Regions from separate parts of the Paenibacillus stellifer genome, predicted to be linked through region 2. Evidence: riboswitches for the same ligand, from Rfam matches in the RefSeq annotation. Region 2 holds a riboswitch; the other holds the start of a gene.
What was found. Region 2 has a riboswitch for cyclic di-AMP ahead of PSTEL_RS00850 (C40 family peptidase). Riboswitches for the same ligand answer to the same signal wherever they lie in the genome.
Positions count from the first base shown of each region.

Region 1: it holds a riboswitch for cyclic di-AMP, as region 2 does, so the genes downstream of both, PSTEL_RS14490 (APC family permease) here and PSTEL_RS00850 (C40 family peptidase) in region 2, are expected to answer to the same signal.

Region 1 covers NZ_CP009286.1:3,138,142-3,143,015, reverse strand. The annotation lists gene PSTEL_RS14500 (DsbA family protein) at 247-1,002, shown strand; gene PSTEL_RS14495 (disulfide oxidoreductase) at 999-1,439, shown strand; cyclic di-AMP (ydaO/yuaA leader) riboswitch at 1,594-1,750, shown strand; gene PSTEL_RS14490 (APC family permease) at 1,876-3,693, shown strand; gene PSTEL_RS14485 (ABC transporter ATP-binding protein) at 3,938-4,738, shown strand.
Region 2 covers NZ_CP009286.1:149,059-153,932, forward strand. The annotation lists gene PSTEL_RS00840 (GNAT family N-acetyltransferase) at 60-563, opposite strand; gene PSTEL_RS00845 (C40 family peptidase) at 839-1,330, opposite strand; cyclic di-AMP (ydaO/yuaA leader) riboswitch at 1,335-1,475, opposite strand; gene PSTEL_RS00850 (C40 family peptidase) at 1,844-2,272, opposite strand; cyclic di-AMP (ydaO/yuaA leader) riboswitch at 2,325-2,465, opposite strand; gene PSTEL_RS00855 (hypothetical protein) at 2,710-3,540, opposite strand; gene PSTEL_RS00860 (M1 family metallopeptidase) at 3,550-4,874, opposite strand, start outside.

The DNA.
Region 1 (4,874 bases), 2.7 Mb from region 2:
GGAGAGCGTGACGCCTATATGGGCGTGCGCTCTTTTTTTGCCGGGAAAAAAATGCATAATCACAACCTTAAAGGGCAGAAATAGGTGCATGTCCATGTTCGGGCGCTCTCAGGACAGGAAAGAAGGCTGAGTTCCCTTTCCCTTCCATTTGCAAGGATATAAGCTGAACTATATACTTTTTACTATTACCAATAGAAATCATCTATTGAATATGAAGTCCGACGGGACAGAAAGGAAAGACTTACATTGAGCAATCCGAGAAGAAGAAGCACTCCTTCCAATGCCCAGAGTCAACAAGAGAGGCGGCGACTGGAGCAGGAACGCCAAAAAAAGAAAACGCGAATACTGCTGATCGCCTCAGTGGTTCTGGTCATCGCGATTTTCGCCGGACTGTTTGCCTTAGCCTCCCAAGATTCAGAAACCAAGAACACCGCCTCCACGCCGGCCGAGTTCGACTATTCGACTCTCCCAAGGCTTGGACAGGCCGACGCACCGGTCAAGCTTGTGGAGTTCGGCGATTTCCAATGTCCCTCCTGTGCTCAGTTCACGAATAGCGTCAAGCCTGAACTGATGGACAAGTATATCAATACGGGCAAGGCGGCGCTGTATTTCGTCAATATGTCGTTTATCGGCCCCGACTCCGAGACAGCTTCTCTTGCCGCTCTGTCGGTCTATCATCAGAACAGCGATGCCTTCTGGAAATTCTATGATGCGATGTACGAGAACCAGGGAGAAGAGAACTCAGGATGGGCTGCCGAGGACAAGCTGGTGGAGTTGGCCCAAAAAGAGCAGCTCGATATCGATTACGAACTTCTTCGCACTGATATCCAGAATCGCACCTATGCCGACGAACTGTCACGCGATAACAAGACAGCCTCCGACAATGGGGTGTCAAGCACGCCGACGCTGTTTGTCAACGGGACTGCGGTCCGAAATGCCCTTGCTTTGAACGAAGTGGGAGACGCAATCGAGTCGGCGGCGAAGGCGGCAGAGTCGAAATGAAGGAGTTCGTAAGACGCCACTGTCTGTACCTTGCCTGGTTTGTCTCGTTGGTTGCGGTAGCAGGCAGTCTTTACTTAAGCGAAGTGCTTAAATACGAACCCTGCAAGCTGTGCTGGTTTCAGCGGATTTTCATGTACCCGCAGTTCGTGCTGCTCGGCATTGCGACCTACCGGAACGACAAGAAGATCATTCCCTACATTTTGCCTTTGTGCATAATTGGAGGGAGCATTTCGACCTATCATTACGCAGAACAGAAAATACCCGCTCTTGGACGTATTGCATCCTGCAGCATCGGCGTCCCATGCACCAAGGACTATCTCAATTGGTTCGGATTTGTGACGGTTCCGCTTCTGGCGCTCACGGCATTTGTGCTGATCGGACTGCTGCTCTGGAACGGGAGAGAACGGTCAGTTGAAGAAGACAGCCTTGGAGAATGAAAAATCAAGAGCCTGAGGGATAAAACAAGAGAATGAAAGAGTAGAAGATTTCTTACTGGAAATTTGCGCTTTTTAGTCGGTTTTTCAATTTATTTTCATCTTATTCACTGTTTACTGCTCCGGGTTTATCGACTAATATTAGACCTTGTGAGAAGTTGAATATGCGCTGAATTTTCCCATAACGGAAAAACGGGGGAACCAACATGACCGCCAGCCGGTCAAGGGGTGAATCGGAACCGAAATGTTCGGTCCGTAGGGCTTCCACAGTCCGAATCCGCCAGCTAACCTCGTAAGCCACAGTGGATAATGATCATGTCTTAAGCATGCGGTCATTACCGTATGCTTATTTTTGTGCCTCCATTTATGAAAATTAACCACTGAAAACGGCGCACGGTATTACCGTTTCAACTCACCAAAGAGAGGAACTGGATCCAACATGGTAAGCAGAGTCAAACGGCTGTTGATCGGCCGTCCAAGGAAGTCAACAGAGCTTGAACAGGAGAAATTAAGCAAGCTGAAAGCACTTGCCGTTCTGTCCTCCGACGCACTCTCATCCGTCGCTTATGGTACGGAACAAATACTGCTCGTGCTTGTAACAGTCGGCTTCACGGCGGTCTGGTATTCGCTGCCGATCGCTCTTGCTGTTCTGGCATTGCTGGCGATTCTGATTTTGTCGTACCGGCAGACGATCTTCTCTTACCCGCAGGGCGGGGGAGCGTATATTGTCGCCAAGGATAATCTGGGCGTCTCAACAGGACTGCTGGCCGGCGGTTCTCTTCTGGTGGATTACATCCTGACGGTTGCCGTAAGCGCCTCGGCGGGTACGGACGCGATCACGTCGGCTTATCCGAGCCTGCATGACCACGCCGTAGCCATCGCCGTGACGGTTATCATCATTCTGACGATCATCAATCTTCGCGGCGTGACGGAGTCGGCCTCCTTCATCGCGATTCCGGTGTATCTGTTCGTCCTGTCTATCGTCGTTCTGATCGTGACAGGCGTGATCAAGTACGCAACCGGTGGAGCACACGCCGACGTTCCCGAAATCGGGACGGCCGTTTCGAATGTCAGCCTGTTCCTGCTGCTAAAAGCCTTCAGCTCCGGGTGTTCGGCGTTGACCGGTGTTGAAGCGGTATCGAACGCCATTCCGAACTTCAAGGCTCCGGCTGAGAAGAATGCGGCCAAGACGCTGATGATGATGGGTCTGATCCTCGGTTTCATGTTCACGGGGATTACGCTGCTCGCTTACTGGTTCGGCATTTCGCCCAACGCGAAAGAGACGGTCGTATCGCAGATCGCGGAATCGACCTTCGGACGCGGCTTCCTCTACTACGCGATTCAGGCGGTTACAGCGGCTATCCTGTTCCTGGCGGCCAACACCGCGTACTCGGCTTTCCCGCTGCTGTCGTTCATGCTGGCCAAGGATAAATACATGCCGCATGCCTTCATGGTTCGCGGTGACCGGCTTGGATTCTCGAACGGCATAATTTTTCTGGGTGTCGCCTCTGCGGTTCTTGTTGCAGCGTTCCACGGGGAGACTACCAATCTTATTCCGCTGTACGCAGTTGGCGTATTTATTCCGTTCACCCTGTCCCAGCTCGGAATGATGATCCGCTGGTATAAGCTGAAGCCTGCAGGGTGGAGAACGAAATTTATTGTCAACACCATCGGGATGCTGACAACTCTGACCATTACGATGATCTTCATTATTACGAAATTCTCGAATGTGTGGGTAGCCTTCATCTTTCTGCCGATCGTGATGCTGATCTTCTTCCGGATTCATAAGCATTATATGAATACGGCAGACCAGCTCCGGATTCAGCTTGATGCCGAGAAGCCGGTAATCAAGGGCAGCACGATCGTCGTTCCGGTATCCGGCGTGACGCGCGCGGTGCTTCACTCGCTAAGCTATGCAAAGTCGCTCACCGATAACGTAGTGGCGCTGTACGTCGGCTTTGATGAGGAAGAGATCCGCAAGATGGAGCAGAAGTGGGAGGAATGGAACCCGGGTGTCCGTCTGATCGTGCTCCGCTCGCGTTACCGCAGCATTATACGGCCGCTGGTCAAATTTATCGACACGGTCGAATGGAAGACAGCCTCAACGGACCATATTACGATTCTGATTCCGCAGTTTATCACGAAGCACTGGTGGCAGGCAGTCCTGCATAATCAAACAAGTGTGTTTATCCGGACTTATCTGATGAATCATAAAGATATTGTCGTCGCAACAGTGCCTTATCATTTAAATAAATAGCTTAGTAAGATCTGCTTTGTTCTCAAAGACCGTTCCGGGTTCACCGGGGCGGTTTTTTTGCTGAAAAAACAAAGGTTTTCCGAAAATATCGATTTTTCAGTATCTTTCAAGTTGACATAGATAATGAGAATCAATATCATTTATATAGAAGAGAGCTATATTGCTCGATGGTTGATAGCAGGGACATGAACGGTTACTATTACAGCGGTTATACCGCTTTGATGAGGATGAGGAGTGAAGTGAAATGGCGGAACGCCTGAACGCGAATCAATTAAGCATCGGATATTCGGAGTCGATTATTGTTAAAGACCTCAATCTGACCATTCCAACCGGAAAGATCACAGCGCTCGTAGGCGCGAACGGATCAGGGAAGTCGACGATTCTCAAAACGATGTCCCGGCTGATGAAGCCGGCCGGAGGCAGCGTGCTGCTGGATGGCAAATCCATTCACAGTCAATCGACCAAGGAAGTGGCCCGCCAGTTGGCTATACTTCCGCAGAATCCCACTGCTCCGGACGGACTGACGGTATCCGAATTGGTTGCTTACGGACGCTATCCGCATCAAAAAGGCTTCGGCTCACTGACTTCCGAGGATCGCCGGATTGTGGCGAATGCGATTGAAGTTACCGGTATGACCGCATTTGGAGACCGGCCGATCGAACGCCTCTCCGGCGGACAGCGGCAGCGTGCCTGGATTGCCATGGCTCTTGCACAGGAGACGGAAATTCTGTTCCTCGATGAACCGACGACCTTCCTAGATATGGCCCATCAGCTTGAAGTGCTGCAGCTGCTCCAAATGCTGAATGATCGGGAAGGAAGAACCATTATTATGGTCGTTCATGACCTGAATCATGCCTCGCGCTACGCCCAGCATATGGTTGCGATCAAATCAGGCACTGTGATCAGCGAAGGAACCCCAGGCGAAGTGATGACACCAGAGGTTCTGCGCAAGGTTTTCGGCATTGAAGCGGACATCGTGGAGGACCCGCGCACCGGACTTCCGCTATGCCTTCCACACAGTCTTGCCGGACGTGAGGCTGTCTAAGAAGTTCATCTTGCACGATGTCACCGAAGCCGGGAGCCTCTGCTACATTTGCCCGCGGGTAAGCGAGCGGGAGCGGAGCGCACGCCGTGAGGAATACCGTCTGCGGGCAGGATCGGCTGCTGCGGAATAAGCCTCC
Region 2 (4,874 bases):
GCAGGTCACATGGCACGCCCGCAATTTCCTCTGGTTCGACTGCGTATCCGCTTCTATAGTCAGGCCCGCGATTTATCGTAAACCATGCAATAAAACGGCTTAACTCCATTTGGCGTACGGCGCTCGTAAGCATCGGTAATGGTGAAGCCGGCCTTCCGGTAAGCGCGGATCGCTCTCTGGTTCCAGGTGAGGACCTCCAGGTCGATTTCCCGCCGGGGATACCGCTTGCGGGCTTCCTCGATGATTGCACTGACGAACAGATGCCCGGTGCCCTGGCCGCATAAATCGGGATGCATGCCGAGCCCCAGCCTTACTGTGCGGACCTCACCGTCTAAAGGGAATAGCTGGGCAAAGCCGCAAAGCTCGTCATTCTGATTCATAATCGAAACATACTGCTCCCGGCGGATGCGCGGATCCCCGAATTCGATGCCGAGCGCCTCCATCTGCTCCCAGGATAGCCAGCCGTAAATATTGTAAGGCGCCTTGTAATGCCAGGTGCAGATATCTTTGGCATGCGCGGCTGTCATAGGGACGGCGTGAAAAATTACAGGTGAGCTAATCATAAGTTCAGCGGCCTCCTTATCCAAGAGTCAAGACCCTGTGCTTCTGACCTTTATTTAAATTATATACAAAAAGGGCCGGACCGACGCAAAAACTTTCCTCGGTGTCCGTACCCAATTTCTCAAATAAATCGCCGAAATTTGTCATTTCCTTCATAAACGGCGTTTGACAAATTTTGAAAGGGGTAAATGGTAAATAAGACGGTCAAAATGTCGCGTATCAAATAAAAAACCCTGCGGTCAGCGACCGGCAGGGGCAAATCTACATTAATAGTACATTATTGAACGTTATCGTCATCTTGCGCATCGGCAGCCGCAGCCTGGTACTTGGTGTTGCTCATAACGCGCTTGGCGCCGACGTAGCGGTTCACATAGTAGCTGTCACTCAAAGAGGTAATGATAACGCCTCTGGAAGTGGAAGCATGGGCGAATTTGCCGTCGCCGACATAAATGCCGACATGGGATACGCCTTTTCCGCTAGTGTTGAAGAACACGAGATCCCCCGCTCGCAGTTCGCTGCGGGATACGGCTTCGCCCATCTGATACTGGGAGCCGGACTGATGCGGCAGATCAATTCCGATTTGATTGAACACATACATGGTGAACCCGGAGCAATCAAATCCGCTCGTCGTTGTACCGCCGGATACATATTTGGTTCCGATCGCGCTGCCAATCACCTTATCCATTTTGGAATCGGCGAGTGCGCTGCCTGCTCCGATTGCTAGAACGATGGAGAAACTGAGGAATGCTGCCACCAACTTCTTCTTCAAACGATTGGACTCCTTCCAATGCCTGCGAGGTTAGCTTAAGGGTTCGGTAGAAGGTCCCCTATGACCACTCTTTAAATAGGAGGTCAATTCACCCAAAGATGGTTCCCCCGCTTCCCTGCTTCAGGGAACTCGGCACCTACTGTAATTGTGATTTCGATGTATAGCGATTCATTCGTAACAAAAAGATCGCGAAAACGTTAATATTCATTACAAAAATGTTACTAAGATTTCATTGCGATAATTGTAACAAACCTTTAGCCGCTTGGCAATCATTTTGTACATAGCTGTAATCATTTTTATAACGCTTTCATTTAGGCGCTTACCTATGAATTTGTCCAAAACCCGCGAATTCTCTGGGATTGAGCATCTTTGAGGACCGACAAAAAAATTTGTTTTTCATTTCTCGCGGGGACTGTTTCAGGGCGAATGATCTGGTGTATATTTACCTTAAATAGGAAAAAACCCGGAATTGATCGGAGAAATCAGATCCGGGTGGGTAATGATTGCAGATCATTAATCGTATGCGACCGATTGATAAGCGGTTTTGCTCATAACGCGCTTGGCGCCTACATAGCGGCTGGCCCAGTACGACTGGCTCAGTGAGCTGATCGTGACGCCGTGCGAGGAGGAAGAATTGGCGAATTTGCCGTTGCCGACATAAATACCAACGTGGGAGACGCCTCTTCCCGTCGTATTGAAGAAGACAAGATCGCCGGAGCGCAGCTCGCTGCGGGATACGGAGGATCCTACTTTGTATTGCGCTTGAGAAGTGCGAGGAAGTGAAAGACCTAGTTTCGTGAAGACATAGCGGGTATATCCCGAGCAGTCGAAGCCGGCTGTTGTCGTGCCGCCGGTTTTATAAGAGATTCCGATTGTTTTAGAGATAACAGTGTCCATCTTGGAGTCTGCGAAAGCGCTTCCGGTACCCAATGTGAAAGCCATCACAACACCCAACGCAGCGGCTGCGATTTTCTTCTTGAACGATTTCAACTGAAATTCCCCTTCCAAATGCCTGCGTGGTTAGCTTAAGGATTCGGTTTGAAGGTTCCCTATGATCCCTCTGTTACGAGATCAATTCACCCAAAGAAATGGTTCCCCCGCTCCCCGGTGCCCAGGGATTTGGCTTGTTGTGCACCTCAATATGAATTCGACATAATTAGACTACAGTCGTCAAAATAGCTTATCTTTTTAAAAGATTACAAACTTGTTACCCTCAACACAAGCCTCATTGTAGCAGAGGTTTTCTCGTTTGGCAAATCCTTTTCGTCCGAGGAAGAGTTTGGAGAAGGGGAAATAAAAGAAGAGTTCAGATTCCCGTCAAGGATTCTGAACTCTTTTTCTTGAAAAATAGCATAAATGAAAGGGTTTTCCAGGGGGGCTCAGGATCTTATTCGTTCTCCCCGCCAAGTATGATATTGAGAGGCAAGTCCCCAGAGGCCGAATACGAGCGAGGGCAGGGGAGCAAGCTGTCTGAGAAGCAGAGCAGGGAAGCCCGGAAGCAGCAGGCCTGTGGCGGCGCTGATTACAAGGACGAGCAGGCTTCCGCCACCCATCAGGAATCCGATGCCCGCGGCGGAAGGGAACCGGCGAAGGGCGGTGAGCAGAGATGGCAGGATGCCGGTCTCTCCGGTGTATCCGAACTGCATGTACAGCAGCAGCAGCCGGATGAGCCACACATACAGCAGCCAGGCCAGGAGGACGGGGAGGACCGTGAGCAGGAGTGAAGGTCCGGAGGGTGAAGTGTGCAGCAACTGCAAGCCCTTCGGGAGCAGCCAGTATAGGGGGAGAAGGGTGAGCACCCACTCGATTGCGCTGAAGAGCAGGATCGGCAAGCCATACTTCTTCATCCCGGAAAAAAAGAACAGACCCCGTTCTCCGCGGCTCTCCTGATGCAGCTCATACAGCAGTCCAGCACGAATGAAGGGTGTAAGAAGCAGGCGGACGGCCGCCAGAATCAGCAGGGTCCACAGCCAGCGCATCACGGCCGGGTCATGGAGCAGGCCAAGCTGGGCCTCAACCGAGTACAGCAGCCGGCCGGACGCGCTGCCTCCAGCATTCTCCGAAGGGTAGCGCAGCAGAGCAGGGACGACTGCTGATCTTATGAAACGGTACAGGCAGTATCCCCAGAGCAGCCGATAGATAAATAGCAGAATCAGGATATAGAGCTGTTCTTTTACGCTTTTCCAGCCGCGGGCGATCCAGTTTCTCATGACTTCACCTCACCATCCATAAATTCCGAGCACTGCTTCGATTATGTTCGTCAAACTAACCGTCCAGCGCGAGACGGCTGCGGCCGGAAGGGACGCTTTACGGAAATTGTTCATATGCTTCGTCTCAAGCACAACGTTATGGTCGGGATCGATCTCCGCCGAGAGCAGGGGAGACGCCGAGACGATCTTGAACGAAGTGCGGTCTCCCTGGCCGTCCCAGGTTTTGATTACCGCATGCCCGTCCTGGAAGGTGAACCGGACGCTGACTCCGGGATAGAAGCTCCCTTTGTTGGCGACGGTGACTATGGACTCGCTGTTCCCGGATTTGTCTCGCGATTTCTTAATGTTCTCTACTGCGAAGTCGGGAGCTCCCTGTCCGTAGACATACCGGTCAAAATAATCCTGCCAGGATGCGCGGGTTACTATCTCCACGATTTTCTGAAAATCGGCGGTGGACGGGTGGCGGAAACGGTAGGTGCGCGCATAGGTGGACATGATCGTATCCATCGTCTTCGAGCCGACCTGGTGTTCGATATCCTTAAGCACCAGCTTGCCCCGGATATAGACATTCTGGGTATAGGCGTCCGACCCGCCGTATTTCCAGGCATCCAGCGTCAGCGGCTTGGGCGACGTCACGAGGCTGGCCTGCAGCGGAAGGTTGGGAGACACGCCGTATTCCTGCTCCATCAGGCGATCCTCGGCGTAGGAGGTGAAGCTCTCATCGAGCCAGGCCTCCTCAAATTCGTTGCTGGCCACCATGCCGTAGAAATACTGATGGCCGATCTCATGAATGACGGTCCGCTCCAGCGACGTATCGGGATTGCTGCTCTCAGCCCCGAACGCGGTGATGAGTGTCGGATATTCCATCCCGCCGGCGCCGTTGCCCGAAAGGGGAGGAACGACGATGGACAGCGTCGTGTAGGGATAGGGGCCGTACCATTTGCTGAAGGCGCTGAGCGCGGCCTCCGCTGCCTGGAAATAGCGCTCCTTAAGGTCTTGATGCAGCGGGTCGAGGTACAGCTTGATTTTGACCCCCGGAACTTCGGGCGAAGAGAAGGCCTCCTCGGCGCAGACAAAGTCCGGAGAAGCGGCCCAGGCGAAATCATGGACGTCGTCGGCATAGAACTGGTACACTTTGCGCCCGCCCGACGTCTTGGGATTCTTGACCGCGAAGCCCGTAGCGGCGACGGTATAATCGGCGGGAACGGAAATGGCCACACTGTAAATACCGAAATCGCTGTAAAATTCGGAATTGCCGTGATACTGGTGCAGATTCCAGCCCTCTTCCTTGACTCCGCGCGTACCGGCAGGCTCATACACGCTGATCTTGGGGA